DNA from 4 places in the Pseudoalteromonas sp. CF6-2 genome. Region 2 is predicted to be linked to each of the others. Evidence: predicted binding sites of a transcription regulator. Region 2 holds the regulator's gene; each other region holds the start of a gene.
What was found. Region 2 encodes ArgR, which controls arginine synthesis, uptake and breakdown. Its sites were predicted from a motif close to ANTGAATANNTATTCANT; they were not measured.
Positions count from the first base shown of each region.

Region 1 (8,225 bases), 1.3 Mb from region 2:
GGGTAGCGTCTTAACTGCTGTTCTAAAAACTCACTTAAGCTGGGGTCCAGAATATCTTGCGCTGTAATATTAATGCTCCAGCTAATTGAGGTTTTTCGAAATTGCTCAATACAGCGAGTAAACATGGTACGTGTTAGTAATCCGTCCATTCGAGAGCGTTTCAAAACAGTTAGAAAGTAATCTGGTGTATAGATGCGCCCTTGTGCTGATGCCATTCTTGCTAAGCTTTCGTAATGAGTTACCTGCTTTGTTTGCGTATCATAAATGGGTTGGAAATAGGGAACGATACGATTGTTATCAAACGCTTCTTTTACTTTTTTAGCCAGCTTTACATTGTATCTAAACTGTTCTTCTACTTGTTTAAAGACATTCTCGTAACGAATAATACGTTGATTGTTTAACTTTGCTTGTTGAAGAGCAATATGTGCGTTTTCAATCAGCATTAGCTTATTACCAGAGGCAATGCCTGCATGCAAACTAACATAAATAAACGGCTCGTTAAGTACAGGGATTGATTGATTAAAGGCGTTAATAGTGTCATCAAAGTCTTGCTCTGCACCGCGTGTATGTAACAGTGCTATTTTATTGGTAGCAAGACGAAATACCAGCGCATCGTTGGGTAGGCGAGACTGAAAATAGTTCAATAAACTGGCCATTACCTTGTCGCTTACTTCTGTGCCATAAAAGCTACTAATATCCTCAACTTCATTAATTGTAATGACTGCAAGCTCCATGCGGTGCTTGGTGCTTTTTTTAAGGTAATATTCCAGCGCTACGTGGTTAGCAAAGCCTGTACGCGCATCCGTAGAAAGAGAGCGTTTAAGTTGTAAAAAGTAAAGCCCTGCAATTAAGGAGGCAATAAAAAAGAAGAAGCACCCTGTAATAGTCGCGCGTGTTACGCTTAGTTGTAACTGTTGGTTGAGGTCAGTAATTGTTATATCGGCACCAGTAAGATAGGTATGGCCATTCTCATCGATGAAAGTAACAAAAATGCTTTTAAAGTGTCCCCATTGATCTTTTGACACTTCGAAAACTGGCTCTGTAGAAAAAAAGGCGTCTTTATTTATTTTGGTTGCTTCGGTGTAGGGATCCATAAACTGCGTGATACGGCCGCCGTTTTGATCCTTTTGGGTATAACTCGATGCGCTAAAAAAAACGGTATCGTCCCGAAGTACCATAGAATACACATACGCTAAGTCCATTTGCTTGGCGTATTCTGAGAGGGCTCTCATTTTTTGCTTATAAACAGCCGAAGAGATTGGTATGCCAGCGTTGACTTGATTGTGGTAATCCTTACCTAAAATATGGTTAACACTCACAGCCGCATTGAGAAGCTTGGAATCAATGCCAGCCATTATCTCACTACGGGCGGTCTCATAGGTGTAGTAGATATAACCAAATAAGCTGATAAAAAAAGTGGCAAATCCATAAAGCAGCCAACCGGTCTTTTGCATTCCTTTGGACATAATTATTCCTTTATCAGTGGTGTGATGATTATACTTAAAAAATAACTGGCTGATAGTAGAAAATTAGCGCAAATTTCATTGATACATCATTTTTTTGTCACCGAATTCGTGGCTTTTTAGCTTTAAACGAGACATTTTTGTGATATTCCAGTAAAGTTAGCCAATTTCGTAGCAACAGTGCCGCTAAATTCAAACCTTATTGTTTCAGCATTAGGTGCATTTTAGCTGCTTATAATGGGTATTAAGATGGATCAAAAGCGTTGTGCCGTCGCCTCTAAAGAAAGTTTGATTCGTATTTTTACGGTGCCTGAAGCACCGGACTCAACCTTGAGTAGAATAGAATCAGAGATTTCAAGCAATCTTGCAGGATTCTTAAATGAGAATATTGCGGCAATTGAAAAGCCATTGCATGAGATAGAAAAAGATTTTCAGTCGGCAAATATCCCAGAAGAGCCCACTTTTGTCTCTGACTACGCGCAAGACATTATGGAGCAGTTAGTTGCACACTCAGTTCACACAGCTGCGCCAAGCTTTATTGGCCACATGACATCCGCTTTGCCACATTTTGTGTTACCGCTATCAAAATTGATGGTGGGTCTAAACCAAAACCTAGTAAAGATAGAAACGTCAAAAGCATTTACGCCACTAGAACGACAAGTTTTAGGGATGATGCACCATTTAGCCTATGGTGAAGAGGATGCGTTTTATAACAAGTGGATGCATAGTGCAAAAACATCGCTAGGGGCATTTTGTTCTGGGGGAACCGTTGCCAACATTACCGCCTTATGGATTGCTCGCAACCGTTTATTAAAAGCCGATGGTGACTATAAAGGCATTGCAGCACAAGGTTTAATTGCTGGCATGCTGCACTATGGCTATAAAGGACTTGCTGTACTCGTTTCAGAGCGAGGCCACTATTCGCTTGGTAAAACGGTTGATTTACTTGGCATCGGACGCGATAACATTGTTGCTATTAAAACAGGTGAAAACAACAAGGTTGATGTTCAAGCCATGCGTGAAAAAGCCCATGAACTTGAAGCATCTGGCATTAAAGTTATGGCGCTAGTTGGGGTAGCTGGAACGACTGAAACCGGCAGTATAGACCCACTTAACGAAATGGCCGATTTAAGCGAAGAGCTTGGCTGTCACTTTCACGTTGATGCAGCATGGGGCGGGGCAACTTTATTATCTAAAAATTACCGTCATTTATTAAGTGGCATCGAACGCGCTGATTCAATCACCATTGATGCCCATAAGCAAATGTATGTGCCAATGGGCGCAGGCCTTGTGTTATTTAAAGACCCTGCTGCCACAGATGCAATAGAGCATCATGCGGAATATATTCTTCGTAAAGGCTCTAAAGATTTAGGCAGTCATACTTTAGAGGGCAGTCGCCCAGGTATGGCAATGTTAGTGCATGCTTGCTTACGTGTTATTGGCCGTAAAGGCTACGAAATGTTGATTGACCGTAGTATCGTGAAAGCTCGTACTTTCGCCGACATGATTAAGCAGGATGAAGATTTTGAATTAATCTCAGAGCCTGAGCTTTGCCTATTAACCTATCGCTACGTACCAAAAGAAATCCAAGCTAAGCTTAAAGATGCTGACGAAGAAACGAAGTTAGATATTTACGCTTCGTTGAATCGTTTTACCGCAAGTATGCAAAAGCGTCAGCGTGAAGCAGGACGCTCTTTTGTATCGCGTACACGTTTAACACCTGCAAAATATGACCATCAACCAACGGTTGTGTTTAGGGTTGTATTGGCTAATCCATTAACCTCTAAAACAATTCTCAAAGATATTTTAGCAGAGCAAAAAGCCCTAGCGAAAACCGACCCTGTCTTTAAAAAGTACTTAAGTAAATATATGGATTAGTGAGTGAATTAGAAAAGGGAGCATCAAGCTCCCTTTTTACTCATTACGAAAGCAACTTGCTTTAATCATTTTGCTGATGATTTCTTGTGAAGGTTTGACTTTTTCCATCGCTAAAAACTCATCGGGCTGGTGGGCTTGATTTATTGAACCAGGCCCCATGACAATTGTTTCACAGCCAAGCTGTTGAATAAACGGTGCTTCAGTGCAGTAATTTACAGCAACGGCAGGCTGGCCTGATACTTGTTCGGCAAGTTTAACAAGCGCAGTATCTGTACTGCCACTAAATGCTGGAATAGGCTCGTGTAAGTCAATAACACTCACCGCATTAGGGTAGTGTGCATTAATCTCTTCAGCAGCAGTTAGCAAAATTGCTTGCAGTTCTTGCACACTTAAACCTGGTAAAGGTCGCATATCAATGTGCATTTCACAGCAGCCGCAAATACGGTTTGCGTTATCGCCACCATGAATATGGCCAAGGTTTAAAGTTGGGTACGGGATTTGAAAATGTTCAATTGAATATTTATTCTTTAATTCTTCTTTAATGATTAACAATTTTGCAATCATTTTATGCATCACTTCAATGGCGTTTAAACCACGTTCTGGATCTGAACTATGGCCTGAGCGACCAATCACACGAATCGCAGTGCTCATGTGGCCTTTGTGAGTGAACACTGGGGTCATATCTGTTGGTTCACCTATAATACAGCGTGCTGGTTTTAAATTAGGATGACGACAAATTTGTTGCGCCCCTGCCATTGTGGTTTCTTCATCAGCGGTGGCAAGAATTAGTAATGGCTCTGTTTGTTGGGATTCATCGAGTTCACTGATTGCTTGCAATACAAAGGCAAAAAATCCTTTCATATCAATACTGCCTAAGCCATAAAGTTTGTTGTCATGCTCACTGAGTTGAAAAGGGTTATAGTTCCAGCGGCTATCATCAAAAGGTACCGTGTCGGTATGACCTGCAAGCATTAAACCGCCATCACCCTCACCACGTTTCGCTAATAAGTTATAACGGCCTTTACCGTTTTCGAGCTCTGTTATTTCACATGTGAAACCAAGGCTTTCGCACCAAGTAGCGAGCAAGGTGATCACCTCTTTATTGCTCATGCACAGAGAGTCTTCAATCGAACTGATTGAGGGGGCAGCAATTAGCTGCTGATACATAGATAAAAAAGAGGGGAATGACATAAAAAATCCAAAAATAATTATTCAATCTAATTGCATAACAATATAAAAGTATTTATGATGAATATCAATTCACTTTTTAAGCATAAATATATTTTAAAACGGCACTATGAACACAAAACGACGATAACCTGATTTCATTACTTTAGACAGTGTTTTTATTCGCAATTAGGCGAGTAATTTTAGGCGTATCGATAAATAGATTTAATAGGTAAAAGTAAGCAATGAAAGTAGTGATTATTGGCGCAAGTGGTTATAGCGGCGCAGAGCTAGCAAGTTTAGTTGCAAAGCATCCAAAACTGACTCTACAAGCGTGTTATGTGTCTGAAGGGAGCTTAGATAAAGATAAATTATTAAGCGATTTATACCCCGAGCACTTAGGCTTGTTAGCGTACCCGCTGCAACCGCTAACAGCTGAGGCTTTTCAGGAAATAAATAACACTGCTGATTATGTGTGTCTATGTACTGATCACAAAGTGAGTGTTGATCTTGCGCCACAATTTTTAGCCATGGGCAAAAAAGTTTTTGATTTATCGGGCGGCTTCCGTTTAGCTGGGAATGAGGATTACCTAACTTATTATGGTTTCGCGCATGAACATCCTGAGCTTTTAGAGCAAGCGGCTTATGGTTTGGCTGAATGGAATAGCGATGCGATTAGTAAAGCAAACCTTGTTGCTGTAGCAGGGTGTTACCCAACAGCGGCACTTAATTCTTTAAAGCCACTTAAAGAAGCGGGTTTATTAGCTGAGCAAACCATCATTGTTAATGCTGTCTCTGGCGTAACCGGTGCGGGTAGGAAGGCCAGTGTGAATACGCACTTTTGCGAAGTGTCACTTGCTCCTTATGGCTTGTTTAACCACAGACACACACCTGAGATTGAGCAGTACCTTGGCCACCCTGTGTTATTTACCCCACATTTAGGTAATTTTCCTCGCGGAATTTTAGAAACTATTTATGTGCAATTAAAACCAGGTGTGACAGCAGAGCAAGTGAGCGCGGCATATCAAGTGCTAGCGAATGAGCCGTTAATTCGTTTACTCGGCAATAAAATTCCAAGCATCAAAGGCGTGGCTAAACAACCATTTGTTGATATTGCATGGCAACAAAAAGGTGAGCAACTGATTGTTATGTCGGCCATTGATAACTTATTAAAAGGGGCCGCAGGGCAAGCATTGCAATGTATTAATTTAGCGATGGGACTTCCTCATCATACCGGGTTAGTAGGAGCGTTATGATGAAAACATGGGTAATTAAAATAGGCGGTGCAGTATTAAATACAGCTGATGCCGCAAAAGCTTTATTTGACGTCCTTGTAGCACAGCAACAGGCCAACTTTGTGATTGTTCATGGTGGTGGTGCATTAGTTGATGCGTGGCTTAAAGACGCAGGGTTTGCCAGTGCGAAGCACCAAGGTTTACGTATCAGTCCAAAAGAACAAATGCCTTATATTGTTGGGGCACTGGCTGGCTGTGCGAATAAACAGCTAATGAGTCAAGCAATTGTTTCAGGGCATAAGCCTGTGGGGATGAGCCTCTATGAAGCGGGCGTTGTGGTTAAGCAAAAATTAAAAGCACTTGGGCAAGTTGGACAATGCGCTGATAGCACCGACAGTGTTTTACCAAGTTTAATTGCGCAAGGCCGCTTACCCTTAGTGAGCTCTATTGGCTTTGGCGAAGATGGGCTTTGGTACAACGTTAATGCCGATGAAGCAGCAGCAGCGATTGCAAAAGAACTTGATGCAGAACTTATTTTTATGACTGATGTAGAAGCGGTGCTTGATACAAACAAACAACCGCTACATCAACTTGATACGCAGCAAATAGATGCATTAATTCTTGAAGGAGTTATTCAGGGCGGGATGGAGGTCAAAGTTAAGACCAGCCTTCTTGCTGCCCAACATTTACGACGTGGTGTGTATATCTCAAGCTGGCTAAAGCCAGAAAACTTAGTCGCCTTATTACAAGGCGAGCACGTAGGAACGAAAATTACACCATAGGTATTACATGTTTACTCACTTTTTATCTGGTCTTGAGTTAGACCAAAAAGGCGCGCTTAAACTACTCGGTTTAGCGCAAAAAATTAAAGCAAACCCAGTCGATTTTAGCCAAGCTTTAGCGGGCAAGTCAGTGGTTACCTTATTCGAAAAACCAAGCTTACGTACCCGTTTATCATTTGATATTGGTATTAATAAATTGGGTGGTCATGCTGTTTATTTAGATTCACAAAATGGCGCAATGGGTGCGCGTGAGTCAGTAAAAGATTTTGCTTTAAATATTTCAACTTGGGCTGATGGCATTGTTGCTCGCGTATTTGCACATAAAACATTAACCACCCTTGCTGAGTTTTCGTCAGTCCCTGTGGTAAATAGTCTGTGCGATTTATACCACCCATGCCAAGCACTCGCTGACTTTTTAACGCTACAAGAAGTGCATGGTGATGTCAGTAAACTAAAGCTTGCATACTTAGGTGAAGGTAACAACGTCACACACTCTCTAATGCTATTAGCTGCTACTTTAGGGACTGATTTTGTCGCTGTGTGCCCGAAAGGAAGCTCGCCAGATTCGCAAATTCTTAAGCAAGCAGAGCAAATTGCAGCGATGAATGGAGCGTCTGTCATGGTTAGCGACAGAATTGAAGCGGCAGTGGGTGCAAATGCAGTCTATGCTGATACGTGGGTATCGATGGGCGATAAAACACCGCTTGAGCAGGTGAAAGCTAAATATATGCCGTACCAGTTAAATCAAGCACTACTTGAGCAAACTGGTGCGCAAACTGTGTTGCATTGCCAGCCGGCTCATCGTGAGTTTGAAATTACCTCTGAGGTAATGGATGGCCCAGCATCAAAAATTATTCAACAAGCAGAGAACCGTATGCACGCGCAAAACGCACTGCTTGTCACATTATTAAATCCAAATTTTGTTTAAGGAACACCAATGAGTTCAATCAAAAAAGTCGTATTAGCCTATTCTGGTGGTCTAGATACATCGGCAATCGTGCCATGGTTAAAAGAAAACTACGGCTGTGAAGTTATCGCATTTGTTGCTGATGTAGGTCAAGGCGCTGAAGAGCTAGAAGGCGTAGAAGAAAAAGCAATCGCTTCAGGCGCATCTGAATGTTATGTGGTTGACTTAAAAGACGAAATGGTCAGTGACTATATTTATCCAACCTTAAAAACGGGTTCTATTTACGAAGGTACTTATTTACTCGGTACGTCTATGGCGCGCCCAATCATTGCAAAAGCCCAAGTAGAGATTGCCCGTAAAGTAGGTGCTGATGCGCTTTCACATGGTTGTACAGGTAAAGGTAACGATCAGGTGCGTTTTGAGTCATGTTTCGCAGCCCTTGCGCCAGATCTTAAAGTAATCGCACCATGGCGTGAGTGGGATTTATCGAGCCGTGAATCACTACTTGATTACTTGGCTGAGCGTGATATTCCGTGTTCAGCGTCTGCTACAAAAATTTATAGCCGTGATGCTAATGCGTGGCATATTTCACACGAAGGTGGTGAGCTTGAAGATCCATGGTGCCAACCAAGTGAGCAAGTATGGACTTGGACTAACTCGCCAGAGCAAGCACCAAACGAACCTGAATATGTGACATTAAATGTTGTCGAAGGTGAAGTGGTTGCGGTAAATGGTGAGACGCTTAAACCTTATGACTGTTTAGTTAAATTAAATGACATTGCTGCGCCACACG
Region 1 covers NZ_CP091442.1:2,893,311-2,901,535, reverse strand. Annotated here, with positions in the region: gene L3Q70_RS13405 (GGDEF domain-containing protein) at 1-1,094, opposite strand, end outside; gene panP (pyridoxal-dependent aspartate 1-decarboxylase PanP) at 1,713-3,341, shown strand; gene argE (acetylornithine deacetylase) at 3,378-4,532, opposite strand; gene argC (N-acetyl-gamma-glutamyl-phosphate reductase) at 4,754-5,764, shown strand; gene argB (acetylglutamate kinase) at 5,764-6,525, shown strand; gene L3Q70_RS13380 (ornithine carbamoyltransferase) at 6,533-7,453, shown strand; gene L3Q70_RS13375 (argininosuccinate synthase) at 7,463-8,225, shown strand, end outside.
Region 1: the regulator ArgR is predicted to act here: its motif matches at 4,589-4,606, upstream of argC (N-acetyl-gamma-glutamyl-phosphate reductase).

Region 2 (8,225 bases):
AATCAATCTGATTCATCGCAATAATGTTACGAATTTTTATACAAGGTAACAAAGGTATATGAATAAGGATTTTTGTTATCTGGTTGCTTCTGCTCTTGCTCTACAATTGTCCAATCAGCAACATTTTCGTAATCTGGGAACTGTGTATCACCTTCTACATCCAAATCGATGAAGGTTAAATATAGGCGTTCAGCTTGAGCAAGAAATTGCTGATAGATATTTCCACCACCAATGATCATCACTTCATCTTCTTCTTTTACAAGGGCTAGCGCCGCTTCTGGCGAAGTCACAACCTCAATGCCTTCAGCTTTATATTGCGCATTACGGCTAATAATAATATTTTGACGCCCTGGTAAAGGTCGGCCAATAGATTCAAATGTTTTACGGCCCATAATAACAGGTTTAGCCATTGTTACTTGCTTAAAGTGTTGTAAGTCAGCAGGTAAATGCCATGGCATTTGATTATCTTGGCCAATAATACGGTTATTTGCCATTGCAGCAATCATTGAAATTTTCACATTAAATCCTAATACTTTTTTCTTAATAACAAAAAAGGAGCAAAAGCTCCTTTTTTATTTAAAATTTTAACGTTCGTAAATGACTTCAACGTCGTAGTCATCTTCGTCCCAATCATCCCAATCGTCATCATCTTTCGATGTTGCTTTTTGATGATAAGTATCCCACTTAAATTCAACTTCTTCTTTTTCTTCTTCAGCAAACTTCTCTTTTGGCATGCTATCCAATAGCGCCATAATGTCATGGCACAAGGCTTGCGTATTTTGCTTATTTGCTGCTGAAATTTGATACACGTTTGTCTCTTCGCCTATCTCCTCAGCAATTTGCTTACATAAAGCCTCAGCCTCATCTTCTGGTAGTAGATCAATCTTATTAAATACTAACCAGCGAGGTTTCTCAGCAAGCTTAGGGCTGTATTGGTGTAGCTCATTAATGATAGCAAAGGCATTATCGACAGGGTTCGAACCATCAATAGGCATCACATCAATAATATGTAAAAGTACGCGACAACGCTCTAGATGCTTTAAGAAACGAATGCCTAAACCTGCACCGTCTGATGCGCCTTCAATTAAGCCTGGGATATCAGCAATAACGAATGACTTATTAGCATCAGGACGAACCACGCCTAAGTTTGGTACCAATGTAGTAAACGGATAATCAGCCACTTTCGGTTTGGCTGCAGATACGCTGCGAATGAACGTTGACTTGCCTGCATTTGGTAAACCCAGTAAACCAACATCTGCAAGTAACATTAGCTCTAAACGTAAACTACGAACCTCACCTGGTGTGCCCAATGTTTTCTGACGAGGAGCACGGTTTGTGCTCGATTTAAAGCGTGCATTCCCTAAGCCATGGAAACCACCTTTAGCAACAACCGTTTTTTGACCGTGTTGAGTAAGGTCACCTAGTGACTCTTCAGTATCAACATCCGTAATACGTGTGCCAACCGGCACCTTTAACACAAGGTCTGCACCTTTTTTACCCGTCATATTACGGCTTTGACCATTTGTGCCACGCTCTGCTTTATGAAAACGCTCAAATTGATAATCAATAAGTGTGTTTAAGTTTTCATCAGCTTGTAGATAGACACTGCCACCATCGCCGCCATCACCGCCGTCAGGACCGCCATCCGGCACATATTTTTCACGTCGGAAAGATACGACACCGCTGCCGCCATCACCCGCGTCACAACGAATTTCTACTTCATCTACAAACTTCATGATTACTCACTTTAAGATTGGCTTATTAATAACTCTATTATACACCTAATTATATAGCTAAGCATCTTCGTACAGTGCCGAAGATGCTTAGCTATATAATCGAGTGCCTTAAAACAAAAAACCCCGCAAAGGCGGGGTTTTTCAAATATCGAGATGATTACTCAGCTACGATATTTACGTATTTACGGTTTAAAGGACCTTTCTGTTCGAATTGAACTTTACCATCTGCTTTTGCGAAGATAGTGTGGTCTTTACCGATACCTACGTTAGCGCCAGCGTGGAAACGAGTACCACGTTGACGAACAATGATGCTGCCCGCTAGAACTGATTCGCCACCAAAACGCTTAACACCTAGGCGTTTGCTTTCTGAATCGCGACCGTTACGAGTACTACCAGCTGCTTTTTTATGTGCCATTTCTCAGTACCTCTAAATTAAGCGCTAATGCCAGTGATTTTAACTTCAGTGAACCATTGACGATGGCCCATTTGCTTACGAGAATGCTTACGACGTCTAAATTTAACAATCTTCACTTTCTCACCGCGACCGTGTGAAACAACCTCAGCTGTCACTTTACCACCGTTTACGAACGGTACACCGATCTCGATTTTCTCACCATCAGCAACTAAAAGTACTGAATCAAATTCAACTGCTGCACCAGTTTCAACGTCTAATTTCTCAAGACGAATTGTTTGACCTTCAGTCACACGGTGCTGTTTACCACCACTTTGGAAAACCGCGTACATAATTAACTCCGTCTGTGCGCCCTCAAATCGACGCAACTAAAATATTCTTCAATAGGGCGCGAAGTTTACGCTAATGCGCAAAAACTAGCAAGCCTCTTTTTCGATAAAATGAATAAAAAATAGCTGCATTGAGAGCAATTCAATATTTTCCCTTATTTTATCCTAAAAACGCCTCTTGCCAAGCGCTTTTTACGATCTTGTGACAATTAAATTTCAGTCACAAAACCGAGTCACCGAGGTAGTAATACCGATTACTTATTAAACAAGGTGATAAACTTAACTCGACAAATTTAGCTCTAAATAAAAAACTTTAAGGTGTTTTTTTGGTGAATCGTCACAAAATATCGAGCAAGTGCGATTTTTGATGTACAATCAGCCCCGTATACCCATAAAAATCGGCTCGGAGATCAATGGATATAAAAGCTATCCAGACGTTAATCGAAAGTGAAATGAATGACGTCAATCAACTTATACACGCCCAAATGCGCTCAGATGTCGCATTGGTAAACCAACTTGGCTTATATATAGTAAACAGCGGCGGCAAACGTGTACGCCCTATGTTAGCTATTTTAGCGGCAAAAGCATTAGGCTATGAGGGTAAAGATCACATTACGCTTGCCACCATCATAGAGTTTATTCATACCGCAACCTTACTACATGATGATGTAGTAGATGAGTCTAACCTACGCCGAGGAACACCCACGGCTAATGCCGAGTTTGGTAATGCAGCGAGCGTATTAGTAGGCGACTTTATCTATACTCGTTCATTCCAGTTAATGGTTGGGCTAGGTAAAATGCCTATTATGCAAACACTTGCAGATGCAACGAATGTCATCGCAGAAGGTGAAGTCTTACAATTAATGAACTGTAATGACCCTGACACCACAGAACAAAGCTATATGCAGGTTATTTATAGTAAAACTGCCAAATTATTTGAGGCAGCGACCGGTTTAGCCGCCATTATCACTGAGCAAGATCAACAAACCCTTGATGCCTTAAACTTATACGGCATGCATTTAGGCACCGCCTTCCAGCTTGTTGATGATGTGCTTGATTACAATGCTGATGCCACGCAACTTGGTAAGAATATTGGTGATGATTTAGCTGAAGGTAAACCTACCCTACCGCTAATCTACGCAATGCAAAAAGGCACACCAGAGCAAGTTAAGCTAGTACGCGAAGCCATTGAGCTTGGTAATGGTATGGACCACTTAGAGAGCATTCTAACGGCATTAGCTGATACTAAAGCCCTTGAGTTTGCGATGCAAAAAGCAGAACAAGAAGCCGACAAAGCGATTGCTTGTATTGCTTTTTTACCAGATACACCGTACAAGCAAGCACTTGAGAGTTTAGCCCGCATCGCCGTTGCGCGGGATCATTAAACCCAATTTATTCGAGCCACAAAAAAGCCTGCAATTGCAGGCTTTTTTATTATTGAGGACATCGACTAGAGAATACCCCCATTTTCATCTGGGTATTAGCCGTTGATGAAATCAACACCTTCTTGGATGTCTTTGTTAAGTGTCGCTAACATATCGTTTTTAGCTTGCTCTTCGAATGCACTTAATTCACCGTAAGAAAGGATTTCTTCAACACCGTTTTTACCTAAACGTACTGGGTGTGCGAAGTATGCCGCGTCACCGTTCTCAACTGCAACGTATGCGTAATCAACAACGTCTTCACCTTGTAAGCCTTTAACTAAAGACATACAAAAACGCGCTGCGGCTGCACCCATTGAAAGCGTCGCTGAACCGCCACCCGCTTTAGCGTTAACAACTTCAGTACCTGCATTTTGGATACGTGGTGTTAATGCTGCAACTTCTTCGTCAGTGAAAGTAACACCTTCAACTTGAGAAAGAAGAGGAAGAATAGTCGTACCTGAGTGACCACCGATCACTGGAACTTTAACGTCTGTAGCGCTTAAACCTTTAAGTTCAGCAACAAATGCTTCTGAACGGATCACGTCAAGTGTTGTGATACCGAATACACGATTCGCATCGTAAGTGCCCGCTTTTTTGAATACTTCAGCAACGATTGGCACAGTGCCGTTAACTGGGTTAGTGATGATACCTACTAACGCTTTAGGGCAGTTTCTTACGATGCCTTCAGCTAATGTTTTGATGATACCTGCGTTTACGTTGAAAAGGTCCGCACGGTCCATACCCGGCTTACGTGGCATACCCGCTGGGATAAGAACGATATCACAACCAGCTAATGCTGCATCTAGGTCGTCAGCACCAAAGCCTTCAACTTTAACGTCTGTTGGGATGTGAGAAAGATCAACCGCTACACCAGGAACAACAGGGGCAACATCGTATAACGATAATTCAGAACCTGCAGGTAAACTTGTTTTTAATAATAAAGACAATGCTTGGCCGATACCGCCAGCTGCGCCTAAAACAGCAACTTTCATTGGAATTCTCCGTAATTTGAGGTAGGAAATACTTGTGGCCCTAAAGATAATGAAATTAGCGACTAAAAACAAATTTATCCTGCTTATTTCGCATATAATTTCGACCATAGTTGTAAACTATGTTGTAAAGTGCCTTCATTTAGCCGACAAATTCAAACAAATACTGCATAAGTATGCATAATTGTGTAGAATTACTTCACATTTTATGAATAAAGATACGACAGCATGCAACCTCAAGATAAACAAGAAGCACTAATCAAAGCGTTTAAATCGTTATTAAAAGAAGAAAACTTCGGCTCACAAGGTGAAATTGTAGATGCATTAAAAGAGCAAGGCTTTGATAACATCAGCCAGAGTAAAGTCTCGCGCATGTTGAGTAAATTTGGTGCGGTACGTACTCGTAACGCGAAACAAGAAATGGTGTATTGCTTACCGGCCGAAATGGGCGTACCAACGGCGAAAAGCCCGTTGCGTCAGCTTGTTATCGACATTATGCATAACGAAATGATGATCATTATTCGCACCAGTCCAGGGGCTGCGCAGCTTATTGCACGTTTACTTGATTCATTAGGTAAAGCAGACGGTGTGCTAGGAACCATTGCAGGTGACGATACTATTTTTATCGCCCCTGCAAAAGTGTCTGAAATTGATGTTACGCTTGAGCGTGTTCGCACCTTATTCGATACTGTTTAAAGTTGCTTTAGAAAATTCACTGACGGGGCGAAAAATGCCGAACCCATATCAGCTTGTGTAAAATCAAGCCAATGATCATAATGCTCGCCCTGCCCTAAACGACTTTTCAGTACGTGTTCAAATGAGTCACCTTGTGCGGCACACGACACCATGAGTATGCCCTGTTTGTGAACGTCGCCAAATGGCATACTCTGATTGAGTAATAGCGGCAGACCATGCTCATCTTTGAGCTCTGATCTCACTGCATGGCTCGTTTCAATTGCCGGCACAACTAAGGTATTATCAAGGCGAGTACGCCCCATTATTTGCTCTTGCTCTGATAAAGACAAGTACTGCCACACCGTTAGATCGTGGACAAACCGCTGCACATGAATATAACTACCTTGATCTTCAAAATGCCCTGGTTTATTGACTAGTGCCGTACTGCGTTTTTGTCTACCGTGAGGTGTGTCGCCGGCGTAGATAAAACCATTAAAATCTCGCCCATCCAAAAAGCGAAAGTTACGAACTTGCTCCACTAGCTCAACATCCGGTGTAAACAATTTTAAAATTTGCAGGGCAAATAAATGATTGACGTCTTCACGGTCAGAGCGAATTTGCACAAATAAATCGAACGGTTGTGCGCTTACAACATGTTCACTGTGTGTGACATTTGGAAAGCTTTGTAATTGACTTGGAATAAACTCAGGCAATATATGCGGCCAATATTGCGCCCCAACAGCAACAACACAAGACAGCATAGCCTCAGAGAACTGATCAGAAAATTCGTCTTGTATTACATTTACACGCTTTAGTTTTTTTCGTAATGACTCATCGTGGCCATCATAGACGTTAAAAAACAGGTGCAAACCATGTAAGTTTGCTTCAGCACAAATCCCAGATTGCGCTTGCGCCATAGTGAATCCTTAGCTATTCATTATCAGGCACACAATCAACAATTTAGGATTTCACATCATGTTTAATCTCGAAAAAAATTGACCGTGTGCGGCATTATTTTTATTTTTACTGGCTGTTCGACCGAGAAAACGTGGTCTTGCTCTGCGGCCACTTCGAGCTCCTGCCCTGCAATATTAATACGGTACACATAACGCGTGCCGATAAAACGTCTTTGCAAAATAGTTAAGCCTTGAGCATCGCCATTTTCTGCTTTACACAACTGGATATGATGAGGGCGCACATAAATTTGACCTTGTACGCAATCATGGTTACCTGCATTGGTTGACGATACAACCCCGAACACCGTCTCATATTCAGTTGCGGTTAATGCTTTTGCCGTTAAGTATATGCCCGTACCAAGAAACTCTGCAACCACCTTTGAGTTAGGTTGGCTAAATAACTGCTCAGCAGAGCCTTGTTGGGCTATTTTTCCACCATGCATAACAGCAAGTGTATCAGCAAAGGCAAACGCCTCTTCTTTTGAATGGGTAACAAATACCGCAGAAACTTTTTGCGCTTTGATAATCCGACGAATATCGGCAATTAGCTCAAACCTTACTTGGGTATCAATATTTGAAAATGGCTCATCAAGAAGTAACAAACTTGGTTTATAAGCAAGTGCACGGGCAATCGCGACTCGTTGCTGTTGGCCACCTGAGAGCTGGTGAGGATATCGCTTGGCACAACCATCAAGCTTAACTAAAGTGAGCATCTCGTTCACTCGCTGACGTTTTTGCTCTTTACTCATCGTGTTGAGACCAAACGCAATATTGTCACTCACTGTAAGATGAGGAAATAACGCATAATCTTGAAACATCATGCCGATATTGCGCTTTTGGGGTGCAACAAAAACCCCATTATCGTTCACAATATTAGAATCGATACTCATGTAGCCTTGCTCAGGCTGCAAAATTCCCGCGATTGCTTTTAGGGTTGTGGTTTTGCCACAGCCACTGGCCCCTAATAAACACACTATTTCGTCTTGCTTCACATTGAGGCTTAACCCACTCAAAACCTTAGTGCCATTGTACTGATAAGCTAAGTCTTTAATTACTAAATGGCTCATGAGTGATGTTGCTCCATCGAACGATTAACGAAATACAAAGGAATAAGCCCCACTAAAACAATCAATAACGCTGAAATTGAGGCAAGCTCCAACTGCTCATCACTAACATACTGAAACACATGGGTTGCCAGTGTTTCAAAGTTAAATGGCCTTAATAATAATGCGGCGGGCAGCTCTTTCATGCATTCAATAAAGACTAACAAACCTGCGGTAAGAATGCCGCGTTTTAACAAGGGTAAATGAACTTTACGCAAAGTTTGCAATGGCCCCTTCCCCATTGATTGGCTTGCCATATCTAACGACGGGCTTATACGTAAGAAGCTGCTTTCAAGTGCCCCATGCGCAATCGCATAAAACCGCACAACATAAGCAAATATCATCGCAAATAAAGTGCCACTCAAAAGTAACCCAGGCGATAAGCCAAAAGGCTCAAGCCAGTTATTTAATGCATCATCTAATTGAGTTAGAGGCAACAATACCGCGATGGCTAGCACGGTTCCAGGCAGAGCATAGCCAGTACTTGCTAAACGGCCTGGGATCAAAGGGTAAGCGTGTTTAGCAATCCGCTGATAAAACAAGACCAGTAAGCTCAGTAAAATGGTTACTAGGCTCACCACAATCGCTACTTTAAAACTTT
Region 2 covers NZ_CP091442.1:568,919-577,143, reverse strand. Annotated here, with positions in the region: gene folA (type 3 dihydrofolate reductase) at 27-518, opposite strand; gene cgtA (Obg family GTPase CgtA) at 585-1,736, opposite strand; gene rpmA (50S ribosomal protein L27) at 1,894-2,151, opposite strand; gene rplU (50S ribosomal protein L21) at 2,169-2,480, opposite strand; gene ispB (octaprenyl diphosphate synthase) at 2,891-3,862, shown strand; gene mdh (malate dehydrogenase) at 3,958-4,893, opposite strand; gene argR (transcriptional regulator ArgR) at 5,119-5,586, shown strand; gene L3Q70_RS02705 (Dyp-type peroxidase) at 5,583-6,482, opposite strand; gene L3Q70_RS02700 (ABC transporter ATP-binding protein) at 6,545-7,588, opposite strand; gene L3Q70_RS02695 (iron ABC transporter permease) at 7,585-8,225, opposite strand, start outside.

Region 3 (8,225 bases), 1.5 Mb from region 2:
TAATATCAATTCGTTCAATCAGTGCTGTTGGAATTGTCGAACTGTCAACTGAGCCATTGTAGTTGTATGGGATCATCCGACGTCCATTCATTAGAACAAGTGAACGTTGCGATCCTAAACCTCTTAAGTTAATAGTGGCTGCACCGCCAGAGCCATTATTTACGTTACTACCATCGCCAGGTATTGTTGAAGGTAAAGTTCTTAGTATTTGTTCTACTTCAGGCTCTTGTTGGTAACCTAATTCTTTTTCTCCGATTGAGACAATTGGACTTGCAGAAACAGCGCCCGGTTGTCTAATACGACTACCCGTAATTGAAATTACTTCGAGATCTTTTTTTGCGTCGCTTGTCTCTTCTGCTGCACTTATTGGTGCGTATATAAGAGCTGTAGAAACAACCCCTGTACTAATCGCCAGCTTTACAGCATTTGATAGTTTGTTTTTTAACATTGTTATCTCCCAATATTTAATTATAGTTGGCTAGAAAACAATGGATTACTACTCGATATCCATTCTTAGCATGTTTAGATTAGTACACAACCTAGGTAAATGTGTAGTTTTTGATAAGAAAATGTATAAATATTGAAATTTTATTGTTTTTTGGTGAGGGGTAGAATGAAAATCATAAAAAAAAGCGGCTCTTAGGCCGCTTTTCTGGTTGGTAATGTGTATAGAAGGATTAGCAGTTAGTTTCTTTTGCGTTTACGCCTTCTTTAACTTCTTCACAAGCATCTTCTACAGCATTCTGTGTATCAGTAATTGCTTCATCAATGCGCTCGCCTGCATCTTCAGCTGTGTTATCCTCACAACCCATGATGAAAAGACCTGAAAATAGGGCGATAGTAGCGGCTTTTAAAGTTGAACTTTTCATAATTAAATTCCTTATAATAGTGTAAATTAATCTATAAACGTTGTTCGGTTGTTATCTGGGGGTGTTGCCTCTAAGCGCACCTGATACCAGCGAAATAACAAGTAGAACAAGAAATATAAAAAAGATAATTTTAGCAATTCCTGCTGCGGCTCCTGCAATACCGCCAAAACCTAACACTGCAGCGATTAACGCGATTACTAAAAAAGTGATTGTCCAGCGTAACATAGTGATCTCCTTGGCTAATAATTTTTCGTTTCGGTTGGTATGATTAAAGCTAGTTCTATGCCACTATTAAATGTTAAGTAATTTCAACGACTTACTGTTTTTTTGATGTTGTAGAATTTTTTCTTTTGGTAACTTTTACGAATTAGCCTGTAACTTATTCATAGTGATTATTTTTCAACTTAAATGAGTAAAATAACACCCCTTATAAATCTTTCTTTGGTAAGACCAATTTATCTTGTCGGTGTTTTTATACACCCAAGAGCCTGTGTTAGCGTGGTTTTATTTAAAATCGACCATATCACCTTTATAACTTATGACTATATCGAGTATTTTTATCATCTATATTCGGCTGTTAATGTGCTCCCTTTATGGTTGTTAATTTTGTGTTTTACATGTTATTTTAAATTAAATTGGTTTTACCAATTTACAAGATGCTATACAAATTGAATGTGTTTGTTATTATGTTGAATATTTATTTAACTATATTGATTTTTTATTTATAACAGTGCGAGGGGGCAGTATGGATATAGGTGGGTTACTCTCAACCGCGGCCAGCTTGATGATTACGGGCATGATCGGTGTATTTATATTTTTAACTATTTTGATTTCAGCCGTGACCTTAATGTCTAGGCTGATGAATCGTTTTGATGAACCTAACAGCAATGAGCCCGTGCGAGCTGCAAAAATACACTCACAGCAGGGGGTGCCGCAAGCACACATCGCAGCTATTAGCGCTGCAATCGCTCAATTCAGAAATAAACAAAAATAATGGGGCAGCTGAAAATGGCTAAATTAAAATTAACCGAACTAGTTTTACGTGATGCACATCAATCATTGTTAGCAACACGCATGCGCTTAGATGACATGTTACCTATGGCTGAGAAACTCGATAACGCGGGTTATTGGTCTATAGAGTCATGGGGGGGCGCAACGTTTGATTCTTGTATTCGCTATTTGGGCGAAGATCCTTGGCAGCGTATTCGTGAACTTAAAGCGGCGATGCCAAACACCAAGCAACAAATGCTGCTGCGTGGACAAAATTTATTAGGTTATCGCCACTACGCTGATGATGTAGTAGAAAAGTTTGTCGAGCGTGCACATAAAAATGGTGTTGATGTATTTCGTATTTTTGATGCAATGAATGATGTACGTAATCTTGAAACAGCCATAAAGGCTGCGGTTAGAGTGGGCGCACATGCGCAAGGAACGATCTCATATACGGTGAGCCCTGTGCATACTCTCGATATGTGGCTTAAGCTTGCTAAACAGCTTGAAGAGCTGGGTTGTCATTCTATTTGTATTAAAGATATGGCGGGATTATTAAAACCTTACGATTGTGAACAGCTGATCAAAGGTCTAAAAGAGACGGTGTCTATTCCTATCGCGATGCAATGTCATGCTACAACGGGTTTAAGTACAGCAACTTACCAAAAAGCGATTGATGCAGGCATTGATATGTTGGATACGGCTATCTCATCAATGAGTATGACCTATGGCCACAGTGCAACAGAAACAATAGTATCGATTGTTGAAGGAACCGAGCGAGATACTGGTCTTAACCTTAATCAGTTAGAAGAAATTGCCGCTTATTTTCGTGATGTGCGTAAAAAGTATGCCGCTTTCGAAGGCAGCCTAAAAGGGGTTGATGGCCGTATCTTATTAGCACAAGTACCAGGCGGCATGTTAACTAACATGGAAAACCAGCTGAAAGAACAAGGTGCTGCGGATAAACTCGATCAAGTGCTTTTAGAGATCCCGCGTGTACGTGAAGATTTAGGGTATATTCCACTGGTAACACCAACCTCACAAATAGTTGGTACGCAAGCCGTTCTAAATGTATTAACGGGTGAGCGTTATAAAACGATTACTAAAGAAACCGCAGGTGTACTTAAAGGTGAGTATGGTGCAACCCCAGCGCCGATGAATAAAGAACTTCAAGAGCGTGTTTTAGACGGAAGCGAAGCAATTACGTGTCGCCCTGCTGATAAACTTGAACCCGAACTCGAAAAACTTGAAGCTGAATTATTAAAAGAAGCTAAAGAGCAGGGTTTAGAGTTGGCTGATGACGTGATTGATGACGTGCTTACCTATGCTTTATTCCCACAAATAGGCTTGAAATTTCTTAAAAATCGTCATAATCCTGATGCCTTCGAACCTGTGCCGACTGGTGAAAAAGCTAAATCTGATCAATCAACAACACCTTCTTCAAATGGTGAGGTTCAAGCTGAGCAATACAGTGTGAAAGTAGATGGTAAAGTTTACGATGTTGTTGTTGCTAAAGGTGGCGAGCTTAAAGAGGTTGCACTTAAAGACAGTGAGTTAATACCACAATCTGCATCAGCGTCAGCTGGCGAAACACTCAATGCGCCACTGGCAGGTAATATTTTTAAAATCAAAGTAAAACCTGGGCAAACTGTAAATCAAGGTGATGTCGTTATCATTATGGAAGCAATGAAAATGGAAACCGAAGTACGTGCCGCTCATGACGGTACTGTGGCTGATATTTTAGTTGCGGAAGGTGACTCAGTTGCTACCGGCGACGCCATGATTGCACTTGCTTAGGAGGCTAGGGATGGATGGATTATTAAACCTCTGGCATGCAACGGGGATTGCAAACTTTACTTTCCCTGCACTGATCATGATTGCAGTTGGCTGCTTGCTACTGTATTTAGCGATTGCTCGTAGTTTTGAGCCATTGCTTTTACTGCCTATTGGCTTCGGCGCTATTTTAACAAACATTCCAGTGGCTGGTTTATCAGACCCCGGTGGCTTATTGTACTATGTGTATCACATAGGTATTGATTCTGGCGTGTTCCCATTGCTGATTTTTATGGGGGTGGGTGCACTAACGGATTTTAGCGCGCTTATTGCAAATCCACGTATGTTGTTACTGGGAGCAGCGGCACAATTTGGTATTTTTGCGACGTTATTTGGCGCCATTTTACTTAACTTTATTCCAGGCTTTGAATTTTCACTGCAAGATGCATCGGCGATTGCCATTATTGGTGGTGCTGATGGACCAACCGCTATTTTCTTAGCCTCGAAACTTGCGCCTGATTTACTGGGAGCAATCGCTGTTGCCGCGTATTCATATATGGCATTGGTGCCTATTATCCAACCGCCAATTATGCGCGCGTTAACAACAAAAGAAGAGCGTGAAATTCAAATGCCGCAGCTACGTGCTGTATCAAAAAAAGAAAAAATCATTTTTCCATTGATGGTACTCAGTCTGACGATTTTATTTTTACCTGCAGCGACGCCACTTGTTGGTATGTTTTGTTTAGGTAATTTAATGCGTGAATCCGGTGTAGTTGATCGTTTAAGTAATAGTGCACAAAACGAGATCATTAATATCACTACGATTTTCTTAGGTCTTGCTGTTGGTTCTAAACTTGCTGCAGATAAGTTCTTAACTGTAGAAACTATTGGTATCTTGGTATTAGGTGCTTTGGCCTTTGCTATTGGTACAGCATCAGGCGTGTTTATGGCAAAAGGTCTGAATAAGTTTTCTAAATCGCCGATTAACCCTCTGGTGGGGGCTGCGGGTGTATCCGCAGTGCCAATGGCTGCGCGGGTGGTAAATAAGGTAGGTCTTGAAAGCAATCCACATAACTTCTTGTTAATGCATGCAATGGGTCCGAATGTAGCGGGTGTATTAGGAAGTGCCGTAGCTGCAGGTATTTTGTTAGCGATTGTTGGCTAAGTCGTTTACTTCCAACCGACTGGCGCAGTATTTTACTGCGCTTTTTTTTGTCTATAGACTAGAGCCTGAACTTGTCTATTGTGTAAGGAAGCCACAATGAATGTATTTGTTATTTTATTATGCCTGTTTATCGCACTGGCTATTCTTATACCACTACTTGAAAAGTATCATTCAAAAATGGGACTAGATGGTGCAACCAAATATGCTAAGTATATATGGCCGTTAGTGATGATCTCGATGGTGATCCAGTTGATTTACTTATTACTGAGGTAACAATAAGGAGCTCGCCAAAATAAGTTGGCGAGCTTTTTGTTTTAGTGCGTTGCTAAAGGATAGTCGGTATAGCCTTTTGCACCGCCACCAAACAAGGTATCAGGGTCGTGCTGTGCAAGTGCAATCCCTTTTTCAATACGCTCAGGCAGATCTGGGTTTGCAACAAACGGACGACCAAAGCCAATTAAATCAGCCCAGCCTTCATTTAATGCTTGTTCTGCTTTATGGCCAGTGTACTTGCCTGCATAAATCATTAACCCAGAAAAGTTTTCACGTAGCGCTTGTTTAAAATTTTGCTCCATTAATGGCGCATCGTCCCAGTCAGCTTCGGCAATATGCAGGTAAGCAACGTTTAGATCATTAAGTACCTTCGCTGCACCAATATAGGTTTCAAACGGGTTATCATCAACCGTACCATTGAGTGTAGTGAGCGGAGCTAGGCGTACGCCTACACGGTTAGCGCCAATTTCATCACACACCGCTTTTGTCACTTGTTGTAAAAAACGTAAGCGGTTCTCTAAACAGCCGCCGTATTCATCAGTGCGTTGGTTTGACTCTGAATCAATAAATTGATTAATTAAGTAACCATTAGCAGCATGAATTTCAATACCATCAAACCCTGCATCAACTGCATTACGGGCAGCTTGACGGTATTCGTTTATAACGCGTATGATGTCATCAAGGCTCATTGCGCGGGGCAGGGCAGTGGCAACAAAATCGGGTTTATCATCTTCATCAATAAATACTTTAACGCCCTTGGCTGCAATAGCTGAGGGCGCAATTGGTTGCTTGCCACCTGTGTTACTAGGGTGAGACACTCTGCCAACATGCCAAAGCTGAGCGAACATGATGCCGCCTGCTTGATGAACTTTGTCGGTTACTTTCTTCCAGCCAGCGATTTGCTCGGGAGTATAAATACCCGGTGTCCAAGCATAGCCCTTACCTTGGGCTGATATTTGTGTGCCTTCGCTAATAATTAAGCCGGCACTGGCACGTTGTGCATAGTAGTCGGCCATTAACTGATGGGCGATATCACCTGGTTGTGATGAGCGAGAGCGGGTCATCGGTGGCATGACAATACGGTTTTTTAATGTGTGACCGGCAAGTTGTACGGTATCGAATAATTTGTTCATTACGGCTCCTTGAAAGCGACTATGCGTTTAGCATAACGAATATTATTTATGAAATTAATGCCAGTAATCACAAAATACTTTTGTTAAAAGTGCAAAAAACTACAGCGTTAACCTTGGTGCTATAAAGTCTAAAAATGCTAATACTCGTGATGACACTCCGCTGTTTTGATAATACACCGCATGCACTTTTTCACGGCGATTAGGACTTAGCACTTCGCCTTCAAGCACTTTCACTAAACGGCCTGCTTTTAAATCTTCGTTAATCATAAATTCCGACAACAAGGTAATGCCATGACCTTGAATACAAAGCTGGCGTACCGTTTCACCACTAGATGCACTGATTGAAAATTTAAGATCTAAAGGCGTGGTTAGCGGCCAGTGATTTAAATGCGGCGCATCGGTAAAACCAATAAGTTGTTGTGAGGCTAAGTCGGTTAGCTCATTTAATGGTGGGGCAGCTTGTAAATAATCAGGGCTTGCGACTAGCTGTAGTTTGCTGATGCCCAAAGTACGCGCATGTAAGTTTGAGTCAGCGAGTTCGCCAATCCGAATAGCAATATCGGTTTTATGTTCAAGCAAGTCGATAATGTTGTCGTGGCTGGTGATCTCGAGTTTTATATCAGGGTAAGCGTGGTTAAAGGCCTTTAAATGTGGCGCTAATTGGTGAAACACAAAGGGGCTTGCGGCATCGACTCTTAATTTTCCTGATGGGGCACAGTGTAGAAGTTTTAGGGCTTCTTCACCTTGTGCAAGCTGACTGAGTGCTTCTCTAGCATAGCCTAAAAATAACTGACCTTCTTCGGTCAGCTCAATGCGCCTTGTTGTGCGATTGAATAAGGTAACGTTTAAAGATTTTTCGAGCCGAGTTACCGCCCGTGATATTTTGGCTACTTGCTCATCTAAGGCATTGGCTGCACTTGAGAATCCGCCGGTATCAACCACGCTAATAAATGCTTCTAAATCTTGGCTGTTGGAGATCACGCTCATAGCTATACCTTTTCATTTTTGACAAAAGTATTTTGTCACTATCGCTATTTTTTGCAAATTCAATTTTAGTCACAATAGCCGCACTTTCAAAAATTAATAGAGGATATGTGATGCCAATTGCATTACTTGCATTAACTCTCAGTGCGTTTGCCATAGGCACCACTGAGTTCGTGATTGTCGGCTTAGTGCCAACTATCGCTGATGATTTGATGGTTTCGTTACCGAGTGCAGGGCTACTTGTTAGCTTGTATGCATTAGGGGTTGCGGTGGGGGCGCCAGTATTAACTGCGCTTACCGGACGCTGGAATCGAAAGCATGTATTACTTAGCTTAATGAGCCTGTTTGTTATCGGTAACTTACTGGCTTGGCAAGCACCTAGTTATGGTAGTTTGATCACCGCAAGGATTCTAACAGGCCTTGCTCATGGGGTGTTTTTCTCAATTGGTTCAACCATCGCAACAGGGCTTGTCAGTAAAGATAAAGAAGCCAGTGCTATCGCGATTATGTTTACGGGGTTGACGGTTGCATTAGTAACCGGTGTGCCATTAGGGACTTGGATTGGTCAACATTTTGGCTGGCGAGCGACCTTTTTAGTGGTGTCTTTATTGGGTTTAATCGCACATATTGGCAGCGCATTTTTAATTCCAAGCAACTTAAAGCAAAGTAAACCCGCCACGTTGGGTGAGCAATTAAAGGTAATGGTGCAACCTAGGCTTTTACTGGTGTATTTGATGACCATACTTGGTTATGGCGGCACATTTACAGCCTTCACTTATTTAGCGCCCATTTTAGAGCAGCAAACTGGTTTTGCATCAGCCACTATTAGCTTAATCATGCTGGTTTACGGGGTATCGGTTGCTGTTGGTAACATCTACGGCGGTAAGCTAGCCGATAAAAAAGGCCCCATTAATGCGCTTACTATTATCTTTAGTGCTTTGAGTATGGTGCTGTTGGTGTTGACCTTTACCATGCAATCTAAAGTCGCTGCGGTACTGACCGTACTTGTATGGGGGGCATTTGCATTTGGTAATGTGC
Region 3 covers NZ_CP091442.1:2,664,073-2,672,297, reverse strand. Annotated here, with positions in the region: gene L3Q70_RS12420 (TonB-dependent receptor) at 1-448, opposite strand, end outside; gene L3Q70_RS12415 (hypothetical protein) at 678-869, opposite strand; gene L3Q70_RS12410 (DUF1328 family protein) at 921-1,094, opposite strand; gene L3Q70_RS12405 (OadG family transporter subunit) at 1,615-1,863, shown strand; gene oadA (sodium-extruding oxaloacetate decarboxylase subunit alpha) at 1,878-3,656, shown strand; gene L3Q70_RS12395 (sodium ion-translocating decarboxylase subunit beta) at 3,667-4,797, shown strand; gene L3Q70_RS12390 (hypothetical protein) at 4,894-5,070, shown strand; gene L3Q70_RS12385 (alkene reductase) at 5,112-6,203, opposite strand; gene L3Q70_RS12380 (LysR substrate-binding domain-containing protein) at 6,303-7,190, opposite strand; gene L3Q70_RS12375 (MFS transporter) at 7,301-8,225, shown strand, end outside.
Region 3: the regulator ArgR is predicted to act here: its motif matches at 1,558-1,575, upstream of L3Q70_RS12405 (OadG family transporter subunit).

Region 4 (8,225 bases), 880 kb from region 2:
GTACCCACGCCTAAAAACACGGCATCATATTCAGCCAAAATTTCATCAAGGGTAATATCAACACCCACTTCAGTATTTAGCTTAAACTCGACACCCATTTCAGTGAAAATTTCACGACGTTTTTGCATCACTTCTTTTTCAAGTTTGAATGAAGGAATACCAAATGTAAGTAAACCACCAATTTCAGGATGACGATCAAACACCACGGGTTTTACGCCGTTACGTACTAAAATATCCGCACAGCCTAAGCCTGCTGGGCCTGCACCAATGATAGCCACTTTTTTGTCAGACCAAACGACATAAGACATGTCTGGCTTCCAGCCCATCTTAAAGGCCGTATCAGTGATGTACTTTTCGATATTACCGATAGTAACAGCACCAAACTCTTCATCAAGTGTGCATGAGCCCTCACATAAGCGGTCTTGTGGACAAACCCGGCCACACACCTCCGGTAAACTATTGGTTCGATGAGAAAGCTCAGCTGCTTCTAAAATACGACCGGTACGAATTAACTTTAACCACTGTGGGATATAGTTATGGACTGGACATTTCCATTCACAATATGGGTTACCACAATCTAAACAACGGTCCGCTTGTGAATTAACTTGTGTTTCAGAAAACGGCTCGTATATTTCTACGAAAGATTGTTTACGTGCAGAAATTGGCTTTTTGCGCGGATCTACACGTTGTACATCGATAAACTGGTATACATTTTCGCTCATACTACCCCCTACTGAGCCTGAACACGAAGCTCTGCGCTGCTGCGCGCTCGGTGTCCGAGTAAACTTTTTACATCACTAGATTTTGGCTTGACCAATTTAAACATCGGCATGTATAAATCAAAGTTAGCTAAAATCTGCTCAGCGCGGTTTGAGCCAGTCAGCTCTAGATGCTCAGCAATTAGACCACGTAAATGTTCTTGGTGAGATGCTAAGCCTTCAAGCGTAACGATTTCAACAAGCTCTGGGTTAATGCGTTTTTCAAAGTCTTTGCCTTCATCAAGAATATACGCAAAGCCCCCTGTCATACCCGCACCAAAGTTAATACCCACTTTGCCAAGTACGCAAACCACACCGCCTGTCATATATTCACAGCCGTTATCACCCACGCCTTCTACAACAGCTTGCACACCTGAGTTACGAACAGCAAAACGTTCACCTGCAGAGCCAGCAGCAAATAACTTACCGCCTGTTGCTCCATATAAACAGGTATTACCTGCAATCGTGGCCTTATGGCTTTCAAACGATGAACCGAGCGGCGGACGAATTACCAGCTTACCGCCAGCCATGCCTTTACCAACATAGTCATTGGCATCACCAACCAGGGTCATTTCTAGCCCCCCCGCATTCCATACACCGAATGATTGACCCGCTGTACCATGAAGCTCAATAGAAACTGGGTCAGCAGCCATGCCTTGGTTGCCATGTTTTGAGGCAATATAGCCTGATAACATCGCGCCTACAGAACGGTCGGTATTACAAATACGGCTTACCAATGAGGTACCCGACTTTTCGTCAATTGCTTGCTTGGCTTTTTCAAGCAAGGTTTCATTTAGCTGACCTAAGTAGTGTGAGCTATTTGGCACACTACAATACAGGGTTTCACCTGTTGGGTTGTTAGGCGCAGCAATCACAGACGACAAATCCACTTTCTTTTGTTTCTCTGTCTTGCCTTCAATCGCTTCAAGTAAATCCAAACGACCAATTAAATCTGTTAAGCGTGCTACACCTAAACTTGCCATGATTTGGCGAGCTTCTTGTGCAATAAACTTAAAGTAGTTCATCGCCATTTCTGGCAAGCCATGATAGTGCTTTTGGCGCAGTGTATCGTCTTGTGTCGCAACACCGGTCGCACAGTTGTTTAAGTGACAAATACGTAAGTATTTACAACCAAGTGCCACCATAGGACCCGTACCAAAACCAAAGCTCTCAGCACCTAAAATAGCTGCTTTGATGATGTCTAGGCCTGTTTTGAGACCACCATCTGTTTGCAGACGAATACGGTGACGTAAACCGTTTTCAACTAATGCTTGCTGTGTTTCAGCAAGGCCAAGCTCCCACGGGCTACCAGCATACTTAACAGAAGTAAGCGGGCTTGCACCTGTGCCACCGTCATAACCCGCAATGGTGATTAAATCGGCATACGCTTTAGCAACGCCCGTTGCAATCGTACCAACCCCTGGTTCAGAGACTAATTTCACAGAAATCAGTGCATCTGGATTCACTTGTTTTAAATCGAAAATAAGCTGAGCTAAATCTTCAATCGAGTAAATATCGTGATGCGGCGGAGGCGAAATCAAGGTCACACCAGGCACTGAGTAACGTAACTTTGCAATATACGGCGTTACTTTTTCACCTGGTAATTGACCACCCTCACCTGGTTTTGCACCTTGCGCAACTTTAATCTGAATTACATCAGCGCTACGTAAATAATGTGGTGTTACACCAAAACGACCTGAAGCAACTTGCTTAATACGCGAGTTTTTCTCTGTGCCGTAACGAAGTTTATCTTCACCACCTTCACCCGAGTTTGAACAACCGCCTAAACGGTTCATTGCAATCGCTAACGCTTCATGTGCTTCTGGCGATAACGCACCAATACTCATTGCTGCCGAGTCAAAACGCTTATATAGCTCAGTTGCCGGTTCAACATCATCAATACTGATACCTGCATCTGGCACTTTTACTGCCAACATGTCACGCAAATTAGTGATCGGACGATTATTTACTAAATCAGCATAGGCAACATAATCACTGTATTCACCAGAACGCACTGCTTTTTGTAGCGTTTGAATAACATCTGGGTTATACGCGTGATACTCACCGCCATGCACATATTTCAATAAACCGCCATGGCTTAACAATTTACGCTTACTAAATGCCAGTTTATGAAGCTTGCGTTGATCGTCATCAAAATCAGTGAAACACGCCCCTTTAATACGACTTGCCACACCATTAAAACAGGTTTCGACGATAGCCTCAGACAAACCAACGGCTTCAAATAACATCGAGCAGCGGTATGACGCAACAGTGCTAATACCCATTTTCGACATGATTTTATAAAGACCCTTGTTTATCGCATTACGATACGCAAGCGTTACTTCACAATAAGTCTTATTGATCACCTTACTATCACTCATAGCAACCAGTGATTCATAAGCAAGGTATGGGTAAATTGCTGTTGCACCAAAGCCGAGTAATACAGCGAATTGATGAGCATCGCGAACACTGCCTGATTCAATGATAATGTTTGATTCACAGCGCAAGTTATTATCAACTAAACGTTTCTGAATAGAGCCTACCGCCATCGCAGCAGGAATTGGCAACTGTGTTTCGCTGAAGTTACGGTCGCTTAACACTAACATCACACAACCAGAAGCCGCTTTCTCTTGCGCTTCGTCACAAATACGTGTGATAGCGCTTTCAAGCCCCTCTTCTACTGTGTAAGTGATATCAATTTTGCAGTAGCTGTAATATTTATCATCAGCATTAAGTAACTGCTGCATATCTGCATACATCAAGATTGGTGTATCAAACTGCAAACGCTTAGCGTGACCAGTGGTTTCGTTAAATACGTTTTGCTCACTACCAATACAGGTTGCCAGTGACATAACGTGATTTTCACGAAGCGGGTCAATCGGTGGATTCGTTACTTGCGCAAACTTCTGTCTAAAGTAATCAAATAACGAGCGGTGACCTTCTGATAGTACGGCAAATGGAGTGTCATCACCCATTGAACCTGTCGCTTCTTGACCGTTTTCACCCATCACACGAATAACACTATCAAGCTCTTCGTTAGTGAAACCAAACATCTTTTGATATTTAAGCAATGTTTCGTCATCAAATGAACGATTACCCGCATCTTTTTCAGAGAGCTGCTCGAACGGTATTAAACGCTTAACATTTGCTTCGAGCCATGCTTTGTATGGATGACGTGACTTAAGATCTTGGTCAATTTCATCTGAATGCCAAATTTTACCTTGATGAGTATCAATAACTAACAGCTCGCCAGGGCCAACACGGCCTTTTTCAACCACTTCGTCTGGTGCATAGTCCCAAATACCCACTTCTGAGGCGAGTGTTATAAAACCATCTTGGGTGATCACATAACGCGCTGGACGTAAACCGTTGCGATCAAGGTTACAGGCTGCAAAACGACCGTCAGACATGACAATACCAGCAGGGCCATCCCATGGTTCCATATGCATTGAGTTAAAGTCGTAGAATGCACGTAGGTCTTCATCCATAGCACGGTTTTTTTGCCATGCAGGCGGTACAAGCATACGCATTGCACGGAATAAATCCATGCCACCCGCTAAGAACAACTCAAGCATATTGTCTAAGCTTGAAGAGTCAGAACCGCTTTCATTTACGAACGGTGCAGCTGATTGCAAATCAGGGATAAGTGGTGAGGCAAACTTATACGCACGGGCACGGGCCCACTGGCGGTTACCTTGAATGGTATTAATTTCACCATTGTGTGCTAAATAACGGAATGGCTGCGCTAATGGCCAACGAGGTTGTGTATTGGTAGAAAAACGTTGATGAAATACACAAATCGCACTGGTCATGCGAATGTCAGCTAAATCTAAATAAAAGTTAGGTAAGTCAACTGGCATCATTAAGCCTTTATAGACAGTGACCAAACCAGATAAGCTAGCAATATAAAAATGTTCATCGTTTTCAAGGCGCTTTTCTGCACGACGACGCGCAACATATAAACGGCGCTCTAAATCTTTCGGACGCCAGCCTTCTGGGGCGCTAACAAAAATTTGTTCAAAGCCTGGTAGTTGTTTTTTTGCAATTGGCCCTAAACATGACGCATCAGTCGGTACAACGCGCCAGCCTTGAATGCTCAAGGTTTCTTTTTCGAGTTCTTCACTCAACACATCTTTAGCTGTTTGCGCAAGTACAGGATCGGCATTCAAAAATACCATGCCTACGGCGTAGTTCTTTCCTAGGTGCCAGTCATGTTCGCTAGCAATAGCACGAAAGAAACTATCGGGTTTTTGCATTAATAAACCACAACCATCACCGGTTTTACCATCGGCAGAAATACCGCCACGGTGCTCCATACGATCAAGCCCTGTGATTGCTGTTCGGATCAAGCGGTGACTCGCTTGTCCATTGACTTGGGCTATCAAGCCAAAGCCACAATTATCTTTTTCTAATTTTGAGTCGTATAACATAGACCCCTCCCCTTGCTACAACGACCAGCCCTTTAGTCTCTTGTGACAGGGCTAGCAGACGAACAAAACTATCGCCAAATAATCTCTGAGTCAATAGAGTTTTGAATACATATTCATATTCATGAATATTTCTCATTTAAATGCACTTAGTAAATTCTATGCTAATTTTTTACATTTAGGCGTATTTTCACCGTTATTTTTTTATGACACTGGTGTCATATTTAACAACTTGTAAAAGAAAAATTTCAAAAACCACTCTTTACGTTAACGTAAACTGACAACTAAAATGAATAAATATTCACTTTTTGAATGATAATGCAGAATTTAGATATCACCTACTCATATAAACCAGACTCGCTAGGCACTTACTGTAACTCTTTAGATAACTATTTACGCTTACACTCCTAAAAGCTTGCTCTTTACGCGCACGTAAACCCACTTATTAAAAAGTGTCCGCTGCGGACACTTTTTCTGTCCGCGGACATTGAAATAACATCAATAAGATAAATAAACCCTTATAAATCAAAAGAATAAAAGTTGGCATATTGTTGGTATATAAAATTACATCAGCAGATTTAAGGACAGGACATGTTCACTTTTAGTTTATTTATTGCATCGCCACTCACCATGCTAGTAGTGGGTTTCATGATTATGTTAGTTGAGAACATTAAGGAACTATGATGATAAAAGATACCAGTGCTCAGGATATCTCGGTGACGAAGAAGAATAACTTTGCAAAACCAGTTGCACTAATTATCGGTGTATTATTAATTGGCTCGGTTGCTATAGGCAGTATTTTTGCGGACACCGAAGGCAGTATTTCCGTTGAGAAGGCAAGCCTACAAATCAGCAAAGTAACTCAGCAACCTCTCATTAGAGATGTCGCCGCCAGTGGCAAAATCGTTGCTGCAAATGCGCCCAAAGTATACAGCCCTGAACGCGGCTTTGTGGATTTGAAAGTAAAAGCAGGTGACAGCGTAAAAAAAGATGACGTCATCGCAATTGTAAAAAGCCCTGAGCTAACAAATGAGCTAAAACAGCAACAATCTGTACTTGCAAGGCTTGATGGTGAGCTTCAACGCAAGCAACTCGAAGCACGTAGACAAAAATTAAGCTTAACGAAAGCGCTCGACCTTGCTCAGGTTGAACTTAATGCTGCGGACCGTGAAAACCGTCGTGCCCAATTATCTATAAAGAAAAACTTAATAAGCCAAATTGATTTAGAAAAAGCAGTCGATGATTTAGCAAGAGCAAAACTTTCTTATAAACATGCTGAGCAAGAGGTTGCGCTTGCAAAAGATACCCTTGCCTTTGAGTTAAAAGCCGCAGAGCGAGATCTGGCAAGACAGCAGCTTATCGTTGATGATTTATTTCGCCAAGTAAATGACCTAACTATCATAGCCAGTGTGAGCGGCATCGTGGGGAATTTACTTGTGCAACAAAAAGAGGCCGTAACTCAAAGTCAGCCATTAATGACTTTGGTGGACTTAAGTAACTTTGAAGCCGAGCTTCAAGTGCCAGAAAGTTATGCTAATGAATTAGGTTTAGGGATGCAAGTCGAACTAACGCTCGGTGCTCGTCATGTGACGGGAACATTGTCAGCAATATCTCCGGAAGTAAACAACCGCGAAGTGACAACACGAGTACGATTTGATGATGAACTGGTTGGAATTCGCCAAAATCAACGTCTCACAGCCCGCATTCTCTTAGAAAATCGCGACAATGTTTTACAAGTAAAGCGCGGCACCTTTTTACAACAAGGTGGGACGCGTGCTTATCGAATTGATGGTGATATGGCTTACTTAATCGATATAAAAACAGGCGCTAGCAGTATTAACGCTGTGGAGCTCTTAGAAGGCGTTCAAGCTGGCGATCAATTAATCATCTCTAACTACGACCGTTATAAACAAGCACCGGTACTCGTTTTACGTTAACAACAAGGAATTATAATTATGCTTAAAATGAATAACATCAATAAAGTGTATCAAACTGAAATGGTACAAACTCATGCACTTCGTGATTTTAACCTACAAGTAGATGAGGGTGAATTTATTGCAGTGACAGGCCCAAGCGGCTCAGGTAAAACCACGTTTTTAAACATTGCAGGAATGCTAGAGCCATTTAATGAGGGCCAATATCTATTAGACGGAATTGATGTCGGTAAACTCAATGACAATCAACGTGCCGACCTTCGTAATCAAAAAATCGGTTTTATTTTCCAAGGTTTCAACCTCATCCCTGACTTGAACCTATACGAAAATATCGAAGTACCCCTTCGTTACCGTGGGATTAAAGCAGCCGAGCGTAAACGTCGAATTGAGCAATGTTTAGAGCAAGTTGGTCTAGCATCACGTGCAAAACACCTTCCTCAACAGCTCTCTGGCGGACAACAGCAACGTGTAGCTATTGCTAGAGCCCTTGCTGGTGAACCTCGTTTTTTACTTGCCGATGAGCCAACGGGTAACCTTGATAGCTTAATGGCTCGCCAAGTAATGGAACTACTTGAACAAATAAATCGTGATGGTGCAACTATTGTGATGGTTACTCACGATCCTGAACTTGCTCGCAGAGCACCTCGAAACATTCAGGTCGTTGATGGTCAACTCGCAGATCTAACCTTATATCAAGGCACTAAAAACTTAAAAGCGGCAGGGGTATAGTCATGTTCCTTCATTATTTAGATTTAAGCTGGCGTAGCTTTAAGCGCACGCCATTAGTGAGCTTTTTAATGGTGCTAGCCATTGCTATTGGTATTGGTGTCACGATGACAAGCCTCTCTGTTTATCACATGATGTCGGCGGATCCGATCCCTGAAAAAAGCAGCCAACTTTACAGCGTACAGCTTCAAATTATGGACGATGGCAGCACTTGGTGGACTAAGGACAACCTCCCCTTACAATTGACCTACCAAGACGCAGTGAATTTGAATAAAGCGGATGCAGGTGGCAAACGTGTAACTATGGTACGCACTGGTTTTTCAGTTTATTTAGACTCAGACAAAATAAAACCCTTTATAGGTCAAGCTCGCCTCACTACA
Region 4 covers NZ_CP091442.1:1,444,071-1,452,295, reverse strand. Annotated here, with positions in the region: gene L3Q70_RS06715 (FAD-dependent oxidoreductase) at 1-722, opposite strand, end outside; gene gltB (glutamate synthase large subunit) at 731-5,188, opposite strand; gene L3Q70_RS06705 (HlyD family efflux transporter periplasmic adaptor subunit) at 5,869-7,122, shown strand; gene L3Q70_RS06700 (ABC transporter ATP-binding protein) at 7,141-7,848, shown strand; gene L3Q70_RS06695 (ABC transporter permease) at 7,851-8,225, shown strand, end outside.
Region 4: the regulator ArgR is predicted to act here: its motif matches at 5,289-5,306, upstream of gltB (glutamate synthase large subunit).